Regions from separate parts of the Peribacillus sp. NJ11 genome, predicted to be linked through region 2. Evidence: a T-box and tRNA genes for the amino acid it is inferred to sense, from the RefSeq annotation. Region 2 holds a T-box; the other holds one or more tRNA genes.
The links. The T-box of region 2 lies ahead of leuS (leucine--tRNA ligase). A T-box ahead of a tRNA ligase gene usually reads a tRNA of that ligase, here a tRNA-Leu.
Positions count from the first base shown of each region.

Region 1: it has a tRNA-Leu gene. The T-box ahead of leuS (leucine--tRNA ligase) is inferred to sense a tRNA for this amino acid. The anticodon was not compared.

Region 1 covers NZ_JAUCFO010000001.1:817,354-825,708, reverse strand. Annotated here, with positions in the region: gene QUF86_RS03995 (Tex family protein) at 1-112, shown strand, start outside; gene cmpA (cortex morphogenetic protein CmpA) at 193-312, opposite strand; gene QUF86_RS03985 (SprT family protein) at 396-875, shown strand; tRNA gene QUF86_RS03980 (tRNA-Asn) at 1,008-1,082, shown strand; tRNA gene QUF86_RS03975 (tRNA-Ser) at 1,090-1,180, shown strand; tRNA gene QUF86_RS03970 (tRNA-Glu) at 1,198-1,269, shown strand; tRNA gene QUF86_RS03965 (tRNA-Asp) at 1,285-1,360, shown strand; tRNA gene QUF86_RS03960 (tRNA-Gln) at 1,438-1,512, shown strand; tRNA gene QUF86_RS03955 (tRNA-Lys) at 1,523-1,598, shown strand; tRNA gene QUF86_RS03950 (tRNA-Leu) at 1,608-1,689, shown strand; tRNA gene QUF86_RS03945 (tRNA-Leu) at 1,749-1,834, shown strand; tRNA gene QUF86_RS03940 (tRNA-Arg) at 1,853-1,929, shown strand; tRNA gene QUF86_RS03935 (tRNA-Pro) at 1,937-2,013, shown strand; tRNA gene QUF86_RS03930 (tRNA-Gly) at 2,044-2,117, shown strand; rRNA gene QUF86_RS03925 (16S ribosomal RNA) at 2,221-3,771, shown strand; rRNA gene QUF86_RS03920 (23S ribosomal RNA) at 3,947-6,879, shown strand; rRNA gene rrf (5S ribosomal RNA) at 6,998-7,113, shown strand; tRNA gene QUF86_RS03910 (tRNA-Met) at 7,180-7,253, shown strand; gene tsaE (tRNA (adenosine(37)-N6)-threonylcarbamoyltransferase complex ATPase subunit type 1 TsaE) at 7,454-7,906, shown strand; gene tsaB (tRNA (adenosine(37)-N6)-threonylcarbamoyltransferase complex dimerization subunit type 1 TsaB) at 7,906-8,355, shown strand, end outside.
Region 2 covers NZ_JAUCFO010000001.1:1,818,821-1,827,175, forward strand. Annotated here, with positions in the region: gene mnmL (tRNA modification radical SAM protein MnmL/YtqA) at 1-458, opposite strand, end outside; gene QUF86_RS09025 (SMI1/KNR4 family protein) at 628-1,134, shown strand; gene QUF86_RS09030 (DUF2524 family protein) at 1,230-1,493, shown strand; T-box leader at 1,647-1,879, shown strand; gene leuS (leucine--tRNA ligase) at 1,933-4,347, shown strand; gene QUF86_RS09040 (S8 family peptidase) at 4,687-7,851, shown strand; gene QUF86_RS09045 (ATP-binding cassette domain-containing protein) at 8,132-8,355, shown strand, end outside.

The sequences.
Region 1 (8,355 bases), 1.0 Mb from region 2:
CCCATTGGATATAGTTGCCGTTGGGGATGTTGTGACGGTTTGGGTAGAACTGGTCGACTCTCAAAAGCAAAGGGTATCTTTAACTATGCTCGAGCCAAAGAATCAAATCTAGCCTATGGAAAGCTCCTTCTATAATTTGAAGGGGTTTTTTTAGCGAAGCGAATGTATGTCATATTTCGAACACAGTTGAATCTATAACCGGAGACTTTCTTTTTTTTGATAAAAAAACCAACATTGATTCAACATCTTCACTTGATAATAATCCTTTTCATAAAAGGCTTTACGTATTTGATTCTGGAACCAATTAGGCATAGCTTTTCCTCCCTTAGTTTCCTATTGTATTATTAGTCTATGTTATAATGGGTTGTCATGTTACCAAGGAAAGGGAGGGGGAAATGGATAATCTGCAATTGCAAAAACTAGTCGAAGAAATTTCGTTGAAAGACTTTAAAAAGACCTTTAACCACGTAGCCACTTTTAATCCGCGTCTCCGAACTACAGGAGGACGATACTTGCTGCGTTCACACAATATAGAAATCAATAAGAAGTATCTTGATGAACGCGGTGTGGAAGAAATGATTGGCATCATAAAACATGAATTGTGCCATTATCATCTGCACATCGAGAAGAAAGGGTATCAGCATCGTGATGCGGACTTTAAGCAATTACTCAAAAAAGTCGGGGCACCGAGATTTTGTGAGCCACTCCCATCAAACCAAGTAAAGAGAAAGATGAATACTATTCAATATAAATGTGAAGACTGTCAGCAGGTGTATATAAGAAAAAAACGAATCGACACTATCCGTTTCGTTTGTGGTAAATGTCGTGGAACGTTGATTTACCAAGGGTTCAAGGAAGAAAAAACAAAAATATAAAAAAACACAAAAGAACCCTTGACTTTAGGTTGCAACCTCTTTATAATCATAAGAGTCGACAAGATAACAACTTGTTCTTCACGACAAACATTAAGGTCCTTGAGCGTGAAAAAGGAACCCAATTTTCATTATTCCGCAGTAGCTCAGTGGTAGAGCATTCGGCTGTTAACCGAACGGTCGTAGGTTCGAGTCCTACCTGCGGAGCCATTTTTTTGGGGAAGTACTCAAGAGGCTGAAGAGGCGCCCCTGCTAAGGGTGTAGGTCGCGTAAGCGGCGCGAGGGTTCAAATCCCTCCTTCTCCGCCAGTTACACATTTTATCAAGGCCCATTGGTCAAGCGGTTAAGACACCGCCCTTTCACGGCGGTAACACGGGTTCGAATCCCGTATGGGTCACTTTCTAATAATGCTGGTCCCGTGGTGTAGCGGTTAACATGCCTGCCTGTCACGCAGGAGATCGCGGGTTCGATTCCCGTCGGGACCGCCATTTTTTTAAAAAATACTTGCTAAAATAATATTATCGTGATATAATATTAACCTGGCTGTTAATTAGTATTTGATTAATGGGCTATAGCCAAGCGGTAAGGCAACGGATTTTGATTCCGTCATGCGAAGGTTCGATCCCTTCTAGCCCAGCCATTTTCATTTGGAGCCATTAGCTCAGTTGGTAGAGCATCTGACTTTTAATCAGAGGGTCGAAGGTTCGAATCCTTCATGGCTCACCATTTATTTTCGCGGGTGTGGCGGAATTGGCAGACGCACCAGACTTAGGATCTGGCGCCGCAAGGCGTGGGGGTTCAAGTCCCTTCACCCGCACTGATAATTTTCTTCTTGACATCAAGTTGAAAAGGTGTTAAACTTACAAAGTCGCTTTCGCGGTCGTGGCGGAATGGCAGACGCGCTAGGTTGAGGGCCTAGTGGGGGAAACCCCGTGGAGGTTCGACTCCTCTCGGCCGCACCAATAACATCATAGAAATTAGCGCCCGTAGCTCAATTGGATAGAGCATCTGACTACGAATCAGAAGGTTGTAGGTTCGACTCCCGCCGGGCGCACCATATTTTACGGGAAGTAGCTCAGCTTGGTAGAGCACTTGGTTTGGGACCAAGGGGTCGCAGGTTCGAATCCTGTCTTCCCGACCATTCTTTCTGAAAATATCTTAAAAATTAAATGCGGGTGTAGTTTAGTGGTAAAACCTCAGCCTTCCAAGCTGATGATGAGAGTTCGATTCTCTTCACCCGCTCCAATATTATTATTGCTCTTTGAAAACTGAACAAAACAAAGCGCCAACGTTAAATTTTAAGTGAGCACACACTATCAAAAAAAGCAAAATGAGCAAGTCAAACATTTCTTCGGAGAGTTTGATCCTGGCTCAGGACGAACGCTGGCGGCGTGCCTAATACATGCAAGTCGAGCGAATCGATGGGAGCTTGCTCCCTGAGATTAGCGGCGGACGGGTGAGTAACACGTGGGCAACCTGCCTATAAGACTGGGATAACTTCGGGAAACCGGAGCTAATACCGGATACGTTCTTTTCTCGCATGAGAGAAGATGGAAAGACGGTTTCGGCTGTCACTTATAGATGGGCCCGCGGCGCATTAGCTAGTTGGTGAGGTAATGGCTCACCAAGGCGACGATGCGTAGCCGACCTGAGAGGGTGATCGGCCACACTGGGACTGAGACACGGCCCAGACTCCTACGGGAGGCAGCAGTAGGGAATCTTCCGCAATGGACGAAAGTCTGACGGAGCAACGCCGCGTGAACGAAGAAGGCCTTCGGGTCGTAAAGTTCTGTTGTTAGGGAAGAACAAGTACCAGAGTAACTGCTGGTACCTTGACGGTACCTAACCAGAAAGCCACGGCTAACTACGTGCCAGCAGCCGCGGTAATACGTAGGTGGCAAGCGTTGTCCGGAATTATTGGGCGTAAAGCGCGCGCAGGTGGTTCCTTAAGTCTGATGTGAAAGCCCACGGCTCAACCGTGGAGGGTCATTGGAAACTGGGGAACTTGAGTGCAGAAGAGGAAAGTGGAATTCCAAGTGTAGCGGTGAAATGCGTAGAGATTTGGAGGAACACCAGTGGCGAAGGCGACTTTCTGGTCTGTAACTGACACTGAGGCGCGAAAGCGTGGGGAGCAAACAGGATTAGATACCCTGGTAGTCCACGCCGTAAACGATGAGTGCTAAGTGTTAGAGGGTTTCCGCCCTTTAGTGCTGCAGCTAACGCATTAAGCACTCCGCCTGGGGAGTACGGCCGCAAGGCTGAAACTCAAAGGAATTGACGGGGGCCCGCACAAGCGGTGGAGCATGTGGTTTAATTCGAAGCAACGCGAAGAACCTTACCAGGTCTTGACATCCTCTGACAACCCTAGAGATAGGGCTTTCCCCTTCGGGGGACAGAGTGACAGGTGGTGCATGGTTGTCGTCAGCTCGTGTCGTGAGATGTTGGGTTAAGTCCCGCAACGAGCGCAACCCTTGATCTTAGTTGCCAGCATTCAGTTGGGCACTCTAAGGTGACTGCCGGTGACAAACCGGAGGAAGGTGGGGATGACGTCAAATCATCATGCCCCTTATGACCTGGGCTACACACGTGCTACAATGGATGGTACAAAGGGCTGCAAACCTGCGAAGGTAAGCGAATCCCATAAAGCCATTCTCAGTTCGGATTGTAGGCTGCAACTCGCCTACATGAAGCCGGAATCGCTAGTAATCGCGGATCAGCATGCCGCGGTGAATACGTTCCCGGGCCTTGTACACACCGCCCGTCACACCACGAGAGTTTGTAACACCCGAAGTCGGTGAGGTAACCTTTATGGAGCCAGCCGCCTAAGGTGGGACAGATGATTGGGGTGAAGTCGTAACAAGGTAGCCGTATCGGAAGGTGCGGCTGGATCACCTCCTTTCTAAGGATAATTACGAGAGCGCTTTTGTTTTGTTCAGTTTTGAATGAGTAATTCATTCAGATAGGGAAGAAAAACATCACGATGTGATGGATTCTTTCTGCTTTGTTCCTTGAAAACTAGATAATAGATAGAAGGCAATTAATTTTTTTCAAAGCATCTGTAAGATCTTTTTAACGGTTAAGTTAGAAAGGGCGCACGGTGGATGCCTTGGCACTAGGAGCCGATGAAGGACGGGACTAACACCGATATGCTTCGGGGAGCTGTAAGTAAGCTTTGATCCGGAGATTTCCGAATGGGGAAACCCACTGTTCGTAATGGAACAGTATCTTTACCTGAATACATAGGGTACTGAAGGCAGACCCGGGGAACTGAAACATCTAAGTACCCGGAGGAAGAGAAAGCAAATGCGATTTCCTGAGTAGCGGCGAGCGAAACGGAATTAGCCCAAACCAAGAGGCTTGCCTCTTGGGGTTGTAGGACACTCAACATGGAGTTACAAAGGAACGGGGTAAATGAAGTGATCTGGAAAGGTCCGTCAAAGAAGGTAAAAACCCTGTAGTTGAAACTTCGTTCCCTCCTGAGTGGATCCTGAGTACGGCGGGACACGAGAAATCCCGTCGGAAGCAGGGAGGACCATCTCCCAAGGCTAAATACTCCCTAGTGACCGATAGTGAACCAGTACCGTGAGGGAAAGGTGAAAAGCACCCCGGAAGGGGAGTGAAATAGATCCTGAAACCGTGTGCCTACAAGTAGTCAAAGCCCGTTAATGGGTAATGGCGTGCCTTTTGTAGAATGAACCGGCGAGTTACGATTTCATGCGAGGTTAAGTTGATAAGACGGAGCCGCAGCGAAAGCGAGTCTGAATAGGGCGAATGAGTATGAGGTCGTAGACCCGAAACCAGGTGATCTACCCATGTCCAGGGTGAAGTTCAGGTAACACTGAATGGAGGCCCGAACCCACGCACGTTGAAAAGTGCGGGGATGAGGTGTGGGTAGCGGAGAAATTCCAATCGAACCTGGAGATAGCTGGTTCTCTCCGAAATAGCTTTAGGGCTAGCCTCAAGATGAGAGTATTGGAGGTAGAGCACTGATTGGACTAGGGGCCCCCAACGGGTTACCGAATTCAGTCAAACTCCGAATGCCAAATACTTATTCTTGGGAGTCAGACTGCGAGTGATAAGATCCGTAGTCGAAAGGGAAACAGCCCAGACCACCAGCTAAGGTCCCAAAGTATACGTTAAGTGGAAAAGGATGTGGAGTTGCTTAGACAACCAGGATGTTGGCTCAGAAGCAGCCACCATTTAAAGAGTGCGTAATAGCTCACTGGTCGAGTGACTCCGCGCCGAAAATGTACCGGGGCTAAACGTATCACCGAAGCTGTGGATTGACACCATTAGGTGTCGATGGTAGGAGAGCGTTCTAAGGGCGTTGAAGTCAGACCGGAAGGACTGGTGGAGCGCTTAGAAGTGAGAATGCCGGTATGAGTAGCGAAAGAAGGGTGAGAATCCCTTCCACCGAATGCCTAAGGTTTCCTGAGGAAGGCTCGTCCGCTCAGGGTTAGTCGGGACCTAAGCCGAGGCCGAAAGGCGTAGGCGATGGACAACAGGTTGATATTCCTGTACCACCTATACATCGTTTGAACGATGGGGGGACGCAGAAGGATAGGGTAAGCGCGCTGTTGGATATGCGCGTCCAAGCAGTTAGGCCGGAAACGAGGCAAATCCCGTTTCCATTAAGGCGGAGCTGTGATGGCGAGGGAAATATAGTACCGAAGTTCCTGATTCCACGCTGCCAAGAAAAGCCTCTAGTGAGATGTAAGGTGCCCGTACCGCAAACCGACACAGGTAGGCGAGGAGAGAATCCTAAGGTGTGCGAGAGAACTCTCGTTAAGGAACTCGGCAAAATGACCCCGTAACTTCGGGAGAAGGGGTGCTTTTTAGGGTGAATAGCCCGGAAAAGCCGCAGTGAATAGGCCCAGGCGACTGTTTAGCAAAAACACAGGTCTCTGCGAAGCCGCAAGGCGAAGTATAGGGGCTGACACCTGCCCGGTGCTGGAAGGTTAAGGGGAGAGGTTAGCGCAAGCGAAGCTTTGAACCGAAGCCCCAGTAAACGGCGGCCGTAACTATAACGGTCCTAAGGTAGCGAAATTCCTTGTCGGGTAAGTTCCGACCCGCACGAAAGGTGTAACGATCTGGGCACTGTCTCAACGAGAGACTCGGTGAAATTATAGTACCTGTGAAGATGCAGGTTACCCGCGACAGGACGGAAAGACCCCGTGGAGCTTTACTGCAGCCTGATATTGAATTTTGGTACAGCTTGTACAGGATAGGTAGGAGCCTGAGAAGCCGGAGCGCTAGCTTCGGTGGAGGCGTTGGTGGGATACTACCCTGGCTGTATTGAAATTCTAACCCGCGCCCCTTATCGGGGTGGGAGACAGTGTCAGGTGGGCAGTTTGACTGGGGCGGTCGCCTCCTAAAGAGTAACGGAGGCGCCCAAAGGTTCCCTCAGAATGGTTGGAAATCATTCGTAGAGTGTAAAGGCACAAGGGAGCTTGACTGCGAGACCTACAAGTCGAGCAGGGACGAAAGTCGGGCTTAGTGATCCGGTGGTTCCGCATGGAAGGGCCATCGCTCAACGGATAAAAGCTACCCCGGGGATAACAGGCTTATCTCCCCCAAGAGTCCACATCGACGGGGAGGTTTGGCACCTCGATGTCGGCTCATCGCATCCTGGGGCTGTAGTCGGTCCCAAGGGTTGGGCTGTTCGCCCATTAAAGCGGTACGCGAGCTGGGTTCAGAACGTCGTGAGACAGTTCGGTCCCTATCCGTCGCGGGCGCAGGAAATTTGAGAGGAGCTGTCCTTAGTACGAGAGGACCGGGATGGACGCACCGCTGGTGTACCAGTTGTCTTGCCAAAGGCATAGCTGGGTAGCTACGTGCGGACGGGATAAGTGCTGAAAGCATCTAAGCATGAAGCCCCCCTCAAGATGAGATTTCCCATGGCGCAAGCTAGTAAGATCCCTGAAAGATGATCAGGTTGATAGGTCAGAGGTGGAAGCGTGGCGACATGTGGAGCTGACTGATACTAATAGATCGAGGACTTAACCAACGCTTTTTAAAAAATGAAATACCTTCTTATTATCTAGTTTTGAAGGAATGAAAATTTCTTCTTGCATTTTGATCTCATACATGATATGATAATGAATGTACTGAAAAAAGATTAAATGTTTGGTGGCGATAGCGAAGAGGTCACACCCGTTCCCATTCCGAACACGGCAGTTAAGCTCTTCAGCGCCAATGGTAGTTGGGGGTTTCCCCCTGTGAGAGTAGGACGCCGCCAAGCTATAATCTTCGTATCCTTTTTGAGAAAATGGGAATACTAAATTTATAAAAGTAGCATTTATACCGTCGCGGGGTGGAGCAGTCCGGTAGCTCGTCGGGCTCATAACCCGAAGGTCGCAGGTTCAAATCCTGTCCCCGCAATCATGAAAAAAACGAAACTTAGGTTTCGTTTTTTTGTTTTATCCGAAATTCGAATAATTATGTCCCTAACTTATTTGTTTCTTCTTTTGAAACAAGGTAAACTACATATAGAATGGTTATTGTTCCATAATACTGCGTTTATGGTTCTCTTGATATGAAATATAGGACGTTTTCCTAATAACGATAAAGGTGATTGATACATGCAACATTTTGAATGGATTTCTCAGGGTGAAGAAGAAACGGCGCAATTTGCGCATGAATTGGCACAAAAACTTTCGAGTGGTGATGTACTTGCTTTAGAAGGTGACCTGGGTGCAGGAAAAACGGCATTCACAAAAGGGCTAGCTAAAGGATTAGGTGTAACTAGAGTAGTAAATAGCCCTACCTTTACGATAATAAAGGAATACATGGGGCGACTGCCTTTATATCATATGGATGTATATCGGGTAAGTGAATCAGAAGAAGATTTAGGCTTTGATGAATATTTTGAAGGTGATGGTGTGACTGTCGTTGAATGGGCCCATTTAATAAAGGATCATCTCCCGGATGAAATCTTGACCATATATATTTATCGTCTTAGTGATACAAGCAGGCGTATTGTCTTAGAGGCCAAAGGCGAACGATATGTAACGTTATGTAAGGAGAGTATTTGATGAAGGTTTTAGCTATAGATACATCGAATTTTACATTAGGGATTGCACTGGTAAACGGGAGTCAAGTAATTGGTGAGTATACGACGAACCTAAAGAAAAATCATTCGGTTCGGGTAATGCCAGCAATTGAAACGCTGCTAAGTGATTGTGATACTAATCCTAAGGAATTGACTAAGATAGTGGTCGCTCAAGGTCCAGGCTCCTATACAGGGGTCAGGATTGGTGTGACGATTGCGAAAACCTTGGCATGGACGCTTCAGATTCCGTTATCAGGTGTATCCAGTTTGGAAGTTTTAGCAGCCAATGGACGTTATTTTAACGGGTTGATATCTCCCTTGTTCGATGCAAGAAGAGGGCAGATTTATACTGGATTATATGAAATGGAAAACGATTTGTTAAAAACAGTCATGGAAGATTGTAATATTCTATCCTCTGAGTGGGCGATTCGA
Region 2 (8,355 bases):
CATAGGTAAGTGCGCTCGTTCAATTCCGCTAAATACTCGACTACATCATCTGGGAGGCAATCCGGGCGTGTCGCGATGGAGAGTCCGACGACACCTTCCTGGGTCAATACACTTTCATATTTCTCGCGAAGCTCTGCCACGGGTGCATGGGTATTCGTGAACGCTTGGAAATAGGCCATATATTTTCCGTCTTTCCATTTATGATGCATCCGTTCGCTGATTTTCTTAAACTGGACGTCTAACGGTTCAACCCTGCTGCCCGCAAAGTCACCGGAGCCTGAGGCACTGCAGAAGGTGCAGCCTCCATGCGCAACGGTGCCATCACGGTTCGGGCAGTCGAAACCGCCATCCAGGGCAACTTTAAAAACCTTATGTCCAAAATGATTTCTCAAGTGGTAATTCCATGTATGATATCGTTTGTTATCCGTTGCATATATAAACGGGTTTGCTTGATTCAAATCAGCAACCTCCTAATTAAAAATAAAGCGCAACATATATTATACAACATTCTGGCAGCTAGGTCTTTTTTTGAAAAATAAGCGTATACTGTATACTTGAAGGTTAAAATTTAGCTGCTATTTTCAGTATATCTAATGAATGACTATATCCAATCGGGAGCTGATGGACATGACCGGTCAAGTTGAAGAAGCGATTAATCAAATGAAAAAGAAATTAGCCGAAAATAATCAGGTGATCGAAGTAAATGAAGATGGGTTCATATACAAAGCCACTTGCACCTTCAATTCACCTGCTTCGGATGAACAAATTCATTCCTTTGAAAAGAAAACCGGATTGCTTCTGCCCGATGATTATAAAGAGTTTTTAAAAATAACGAATGGATGCCGTCTATTCGATAATGTGGAATCTGGCGGGGAAAATGATTTATACAGCCTGGATGATATTGTTAATTACACATATGAAAATTCATACGAAGGATGCTATAAAGTGGCATGCATTTATCAAGATAATATCGTGATAGATGGGGAAGCCGTCGCTAAAGGTGATAAGGATTATTTAATGGTAAAAGGCCATATCGATGATTTTGAAGAAGGCGAGAAACTCCATATGAGTTTTGCCGAGTGGATCGAGCAGTTCATTTCCCATCATGGGGAGAAGTTTTGGGATAAAGGTTGATTCCTCAAAAAAAATGATAATCCACTCGATATTTGCTCAAACTAAACAAGATGATTCCGAATCATCCACATGAGACGCGAAGGAGAGGGTTTGTAATGGCAACCAGACAATCCGTCGATCATTTTTTAGAGCAATGTGAAGGAGCTCTCCATTTTGCAGAGTTTGAATTTAACGAGGCCTCACGGCAGGAGCATTATGATGATGAACAATTTCAAAATTCGCAAAGGTATATCGAAGAGGCTTTGACGGATATGGAACGATTGTATGCCAGTTCGAATGCCCAACAACGGGATATGCTTTCGCGGATGCGGCAGCAGTTGAATGAATTGAAAAATGAAATGATTTTACTGCGGCATTAAAGGGAAGCAAGGGAGCTATGGATGCATAGCTCCCTTTTTTGCACGATTTTCCTTGAATTCGCATATATAATGAAAAACCTGTCGATAATGTTTATGTACGGCTATTGCAATTATCGGTGAAATTGAATAGAATTAATATAATCAAATATTCTCATAAAGACTATGATGAGGAACAGTAGCGATTTGATTCCAGTAAAGAGAGTTGACGGGTGGTGCAAGTCAACCTGGGAGGGTCGTGAACTCCCCTTGGAGTTCCGGGTGTGAAGGTAAAAAGTAATGCCTGGCGTTTTAATCCATGTTACGGATGTTTTAAGCTGGGCGGATTTTAGCTATCGCCAATGTGGGTGGTACCGCGGGAAGATATACATAATCCTCTCGTCCCTATTTTGGGATGAGGGGTTTTTTATTGTTTTTTATACGGAAATTAGGAGGAAATCAAATGAGTTTTGACCATAGAAGCATAGAAACGAAATGGCAGCAGTATTGGGAAGGCAATAAGACATTCAAAACGGGTGAAGAAAGCGGCAAACGCAAATTCTACGCGCTGGATATGTTCCCATACCCTTCAGGCGCAGGTCTTCATGTGGGGCACCCGGAAGGTTATACGGCAAGCGATATCCTAGCACGTATGAAACGGGCGCAGGGGTATAATGTTTTACACCCGATCGGCTGGGATGCATTTGGACTTCCGGCAGAGCAATATGCGATCGATACGGGAAATGATCCAGCTGAATTCACGGAGCACAATATCAACACGTTCCGCCGCCAAATCAAAGCCCTTGGTTTTTCTTATGATTGGGATCGCGAAATAAACACGACAGATCCCGACTATTACAAATGGACGCAATGGATCTTCTTGAAATTATATGAAAAGGGCCTTGCATATATTGATGAAGTGGCCGTTAACTGGTGTCCGGCTCTTGGCACGGTATTGGCGAACGAAGAAGTCATCGATGGAAAAAGTGAGCGTGGAGGCCATCCGGTTGAGCGCCGCCCGATGAAACAATGGATGCTTCGAATCACGGCTTATGCGGACCGCTTAATCGACGATTTGAATGATGTGGATTGGCCTGAAAACATCAAGGATATGCAACGTAACTGGATTGGACGTTCCGAGGGAGCGGAGGTTACATTCAATATCGATGGCTTTGAAGATGCATTCACGGTGTTCACGACCCGTCCGGATACGTTATTCGGTGCAACATATGCCGTATTGGCACCTGAACATCACTTTGTCGATAAAATTACGACAGCTGATCAAAGGTCGGCAGTCGACGCATATTTAGATGAAGTGAAACATAAAAGCGATTTGGAAAGAACAGACTTGGCTAAGGATAAATCAGGCGTGTTCACGGGGGCATATGCCATTAACCCGGTAAACGGCGAAAAAATGCCGATCTGGATTGCTGATTACGTGTTGATCAGCTACGGAACAGGTGCGATCATGGCCGTTCCTGCGCATGATGAGCGGGATTATGAATTTGCAGTCAAGTTCAACTTGCCGATCAAGGAAGTCGTAGCTGGCGGAGATGTGACAAGTGAAGCATATACAGGCGATGGCCTTCATGTGAATTCGGAATTCCTTGATGGATTGAATAAAGAAGAAGGCATTTCAACCATGATCAAATGGCTGGAAGAAAAAGAAATCGGTACGAAGAAAATAACATACCGTCTTCGCGACTGGTTATTCAGCCGTCAGCGTTACTGGGGTGAACCGATTCCAATCATTCATTGGGAAGACGGCACGATGTCTGCAGTGAAGGAAGAAGAACTTCCATTGATTTTACCGAAAGCTACGGACATCAAGCCTTCGGGTACAGGCGAATCACCACTTGCGAACATTACGGAATGGGTAAACGTAACGGATGAAAACGGACGAAAAGGGCGCCGCGAGACAAATACGATGCCACAATGGGCAGGCAGCAGCTGGTACTTCCTTCGTTATATCGATCCGGACAACAAGGAAGCACTTGCAGATCCTGAAAAATTAAAAGAATGGATGCCGGTCGACATTTATATTGGCGGCGCTGAGCATGCGGTGCTTCACTTGCTTTACGCTCGTTTCTGGCATAAATTCCTGTACGATATCGGTGTCGTGCCAACGAAGGAACCTTTCCAAAACCTATTTAACCAAGGGATGATCCTTGGCGAGAATAATGAAAAAATGAGTAAATCCAAAGGGAATGTCGTGAACCCGGATGATATCGTTGAAAGCCATGGTGCAGATACACTTCGCATGTACGAAATGTTCATGGGACCATTGGATGCTTCGATTGCCTGGTCTACAAACGGATTGGACGGTTCCCGCAGATTCCTTGACCGCATCTGGCGTTTATTAGTCAACGAAGACGGTTCGATCACAGATAAGATGACCGAAACGGATGACACGGGCAAGCTTGAAAAAGTCTATCATCAAACGGTTAAAAAAGTGACCGAGAATTATGAAGAATTGAAATTCAATACGGCGATTTCACAATTGATGGTCTTCATCAATGATGCTTATAAAGCGGATTCGCTTCCTAAAGTATATATCGAAGGCTTCGTCAAATTGCTTGCACCGGTTGCACCGCATATCGCTGAAGAGCTTTGGTCTAAACTAGGCCATTCCGAGAGCATCACATACGGAACATGGCCGGCGTTCGACGAAGCGAAGTTAGTGGATAACGAAGTCGAAATCGTCATCCAAATCAACGGAAAAGTCAAAACGAAATTAATGGTGCCGACTGACACTACGAAAGAAAAGTTGGAAGAAATTGCGATGGGTGATGATTCCATCAAAGAACAAATCGATGGGAAAACCATCCGTAAAGTCATTGCTGTACCAGGTAAATTAGTCAATATCGTCGCAAACTAACCAAATCGAATGAGAGCTGTTCCGCATGTTTTAATGCTGGGACAGCTTTTTTTTTCGCGGGCATTGGCGGAACTTAGGAATTAGGTCATGTTAGGATATTCACCGATTTAAGTCCATTAGCGATGAATCTATCAAATATTGGCATCAACATCGTTATAAGGTGTCGATCGGAGCTCAAATATCTTGCTTAATTGGTACAGGAGAATCATTTTTCTGCTCGCTGTCCAATTGTATCAAGCATTTGTCATAAAAAAGGGAAAAAATTGGTTGATAAAATTATACAGTGTGATAGTTTGGTATAGTACTGTTATTTTATAACCAAATATTGGAGGCGAAACCGTGAAATTTAAGAATGTGAGTCGAATTACGGTGTTTGTGCTTATTTTTGCACTGATTTTCAGCTTGGTTCCACAAAATTCTCAAGCTGCAGCTGTAACACCTATTGAAAATGTAAATACGATTAAAAATGGGGACACTTTGGACGGAAAGTTTGAAAAACCGGGTGTTCAATGGTATCAAATCACTCCCACACAAGAAGAAATACAAAAATTCTCCCATATTGAGTTCGAAGTCAATTCGGATAAAATCTTGAATATTTCCGTATATCAAAATAAAGAAAAAGCAGAAAAAGATGAGAGTAATTATTTTGTCTCTTCTTATCCTGATGAAAAAGCTGTAGTTGATTTCCCATATGCTTGGGACGGCACATATTATGTTAAAGTTGAATATTTCGGCGATACGGATGATGAAGGAAATCCTCTACCGGATGCGGAAAATGTAGCTGAATACTCCATCAATGCCCATTCAGTGACATTGCCGCCATCTGCCGGGGACGAAGGGGAAGATCTCGAATCATGCCCGGTTGAATTGAGTGTAAACGATAAGAAAACGGGAGAATCCATGTTGAAAACACTCCGCGTGTTTAGAGATGAAGTTCTCACGAAATCATCTGAGGGACGCACCCTGTCCTCTTTATACTATAAGGCTTCTCCATTCCTGGCTCTTCATCTGGCTGGTAATAAAACGGCAAGGGAAGCCGTCTATAATCATTTAGTCGTCATTAAGCCCCTTATTGAGGATCTTAATGAAAATGGAGCAAGCAGTACGGCAGTCATTAGCAACAAGCAGCAAGAAGCGATTAAAGCTTTATTCACTAAGACGGCAGACGTCGCTCCGGCTGGATTGAAAAAGGATATGGACGGCATTGCAAAGAAAATCAATCTTGATAAGCTTGCAGGTGAGAGAATCGTCGATATCGCAAGCAAAGCGGGAATCGAACTTCCGGCTACGAAAAATATAAAGAACAAATATATCGTCAAACTTAAACCAGGGAAGTCATTAAGCTCTGTCCAATCCAAAGTAAGCGGAAAAGGATTCGGGACATTATCGGCACCTAAGAAACAAGAGGTTCTGTATGATGATATGTATGTCGTAGAGTTAAAGAATCAAGCAAAAATGAGCACAGCAGCTCTTTCCGGTATTGAAAATCTTCCAGAAGTGGAATATATCGAACCGGTAAAAACGTATAAAGCACTTTCAACCGATATTCAATCATCGTATCAATGGTCTTTGAATAACCTCGGTGGTGAAGAGGGCATAAAGGGTGCGGACATCGATAACGAAAAACTGCAAAACCTTATTAAGAAACGTAATCTAAAGGATACATTAGTAGCGGTTATCGACACAGGTGTCGATGATTCACTTGCGGATTTGAAAGATACGGTTCGCATGGACTTAGGCAAGAATTTCATTGATAAGAAGGGAAATGCAGTCGATGACAATGGCCATGGTACACATGTATCCGGAATTATCGCTGCAAAAGCAGACAATGGCTATTCCATGCAAGGAATCAATCCAGTAGCTAAAATCATGCCTGTGAAGGTCTTGGACTCTTCAGGATATGGAGACAATGAGAAAATTGCACTAGGCATTAAATATGCCGTGGAACATGGTGCCAAGGTCATAAACCTTAGCTTGGGCGGAGAATATAGCAGGACGATTGAACACGCCTTGAAAGATGCAGCCGCCAAAAATGTAATGGTTGTCGTAGCAAGCGGTAATGATGGGATGGAAGGTCTTTCTTATCCTGCATCATCTAAATACGCCATTTCCGTCGGCGCAACCAATGCCCTTGATTTAGTATCGGATTATTCCAATTATGGATCGAAATTGGACATGGTCGCTCCGGGGACAGGCATCCCGAGCCTTGTACCTAATGGAAATGTTACCTATATGGATGGTACATCAATGGCAGCTCCCCATGTTGCGGCAGCTACGGCCTTGTTATTATCCGGAAACCCTGGATTGAAATTGAATGAAGTAAGGGAAATCCTTCATGAGACATCGGAATATGTTGCTTTTGAAGAAGAAGATAATGTAGACCCTTATGAGGACTATCCACCTGAGGATGGAGAAATCATAATACCAGAAGAAGAACTTCCTGTCGGAAAAGATTTAGTATCCGGATATGGAAGGCTGAATGCATACAGTGCACTTAGTGCAGTGGATTTAAAAGCAAAAGTCAATCTTGTGATGGATACGCAAACAACACTGACTGGTACAGCTAAAAAGGATTCAGTCATCGAAGTGAAAAGCGGAAACAAAACGCTCGGTAAAGCAACGGCGGCAGCTAACGGAACGTTCACCATTAAAATTCCGGTCCAAAAAGCTGAGCAAATGCTTACTGTGAATATCTCTGATTCTTCCAAACTGGCAACCTCTTCAATCAAAGTATTCGTGAAGAAAGGGGAAACCCCTAATAAGCCAACCGTTAAAGCTGTAAGTGACAAAGATACGTATGTAACTGGTCAATCACAAGCGGACATGAAAATCACGATCAAAAATAATGCAAAAAAAGTGATTGGTTCAGGTAACACGGACAGCAAAGGGAATTTCAAAGTGAAAATCAGCAAACAAAAAGCTGGCACTAAACTTTCAGTCACAGCTACAGATCTAGCAAAACGGGAAAGTAAGGCGGCAACCGTAACTGTTCTGGATAAAACCGCCCCAGGTGCACCGAAAGTGAATGAAGTGAACGACAAAGCCACCAAAGTAACAGGTAAAGCGGAAATCGGTTCAACCGTCACCGTGAAGTACAACAATAAAAACATCGGAACGGCAAAAGCTGATAACAAGGGGAACTTCTCCATCAAGATCAGCAAGCAAAAAGCAGGGTCCGCATTATATGCCTCTGCAAAAGACAAAGCAGGCAATACAGGAAAAGCGGCAAAAGTAACGGTTAAAGATAAAACGGCTCCAGGAGCACCGAAAGTGAATGAAGTAAACGACAAAGCCACCAAAGTAACAGGTAAAGCGGAAATCGGTTCAACCGTTACCGTGAAGCACAACAATAAAAACATCGGAACAGGAAAAGCAGATAACAAGGGGAACTTCTCCATCAAAATCAGCAAGAAAAAAGCAGGATCCGCATTATATGCTTCAGCAAAAGACAAAGCGGGCAATACAGGAAAAGCAACAAAAGTAACGGTTAAAAAATCAAAATAGTTATAAGAGGTGAAGGCCGTTTAACTTACATGTTAAACGGCCTTTTTATGTGAGAAGACGAATGAAAACACCGCTCGATGATGAGTGGTGTTTTTGATATGAGCGTGTCTTTTGCCTGTGCGTTGTCATTGCATGATGTCAGATCTGGAGTTTCGCGTTTTAATTCTGAAATAGAACCTACTCTTTTTTCTTGTACTATAAATCTTTATTAGAGAAAAAGAGAGGAGAAAGAATAAAAGTCAAAGTGCAGTAATACCAAATTTCAGGTGGAATTATAAAGATGAAAAAAGGAAGAGTAATAGCATTAGGTACTATTCTAGCTTGCTCAATTGGTTTAGGAACGCTTTCGGTTGAAGCTGGAAATGAGAATTCAGGATATTCCTTTGAGATTAAGAAAGAGCAGGGCAATGAATATACAGGTACAAAGTATCGTCAAACGACTACGGAACGGAATATATGGAAAGTGAGAATGTATTATTCAAAAGAAGGAACTAATACCTATAC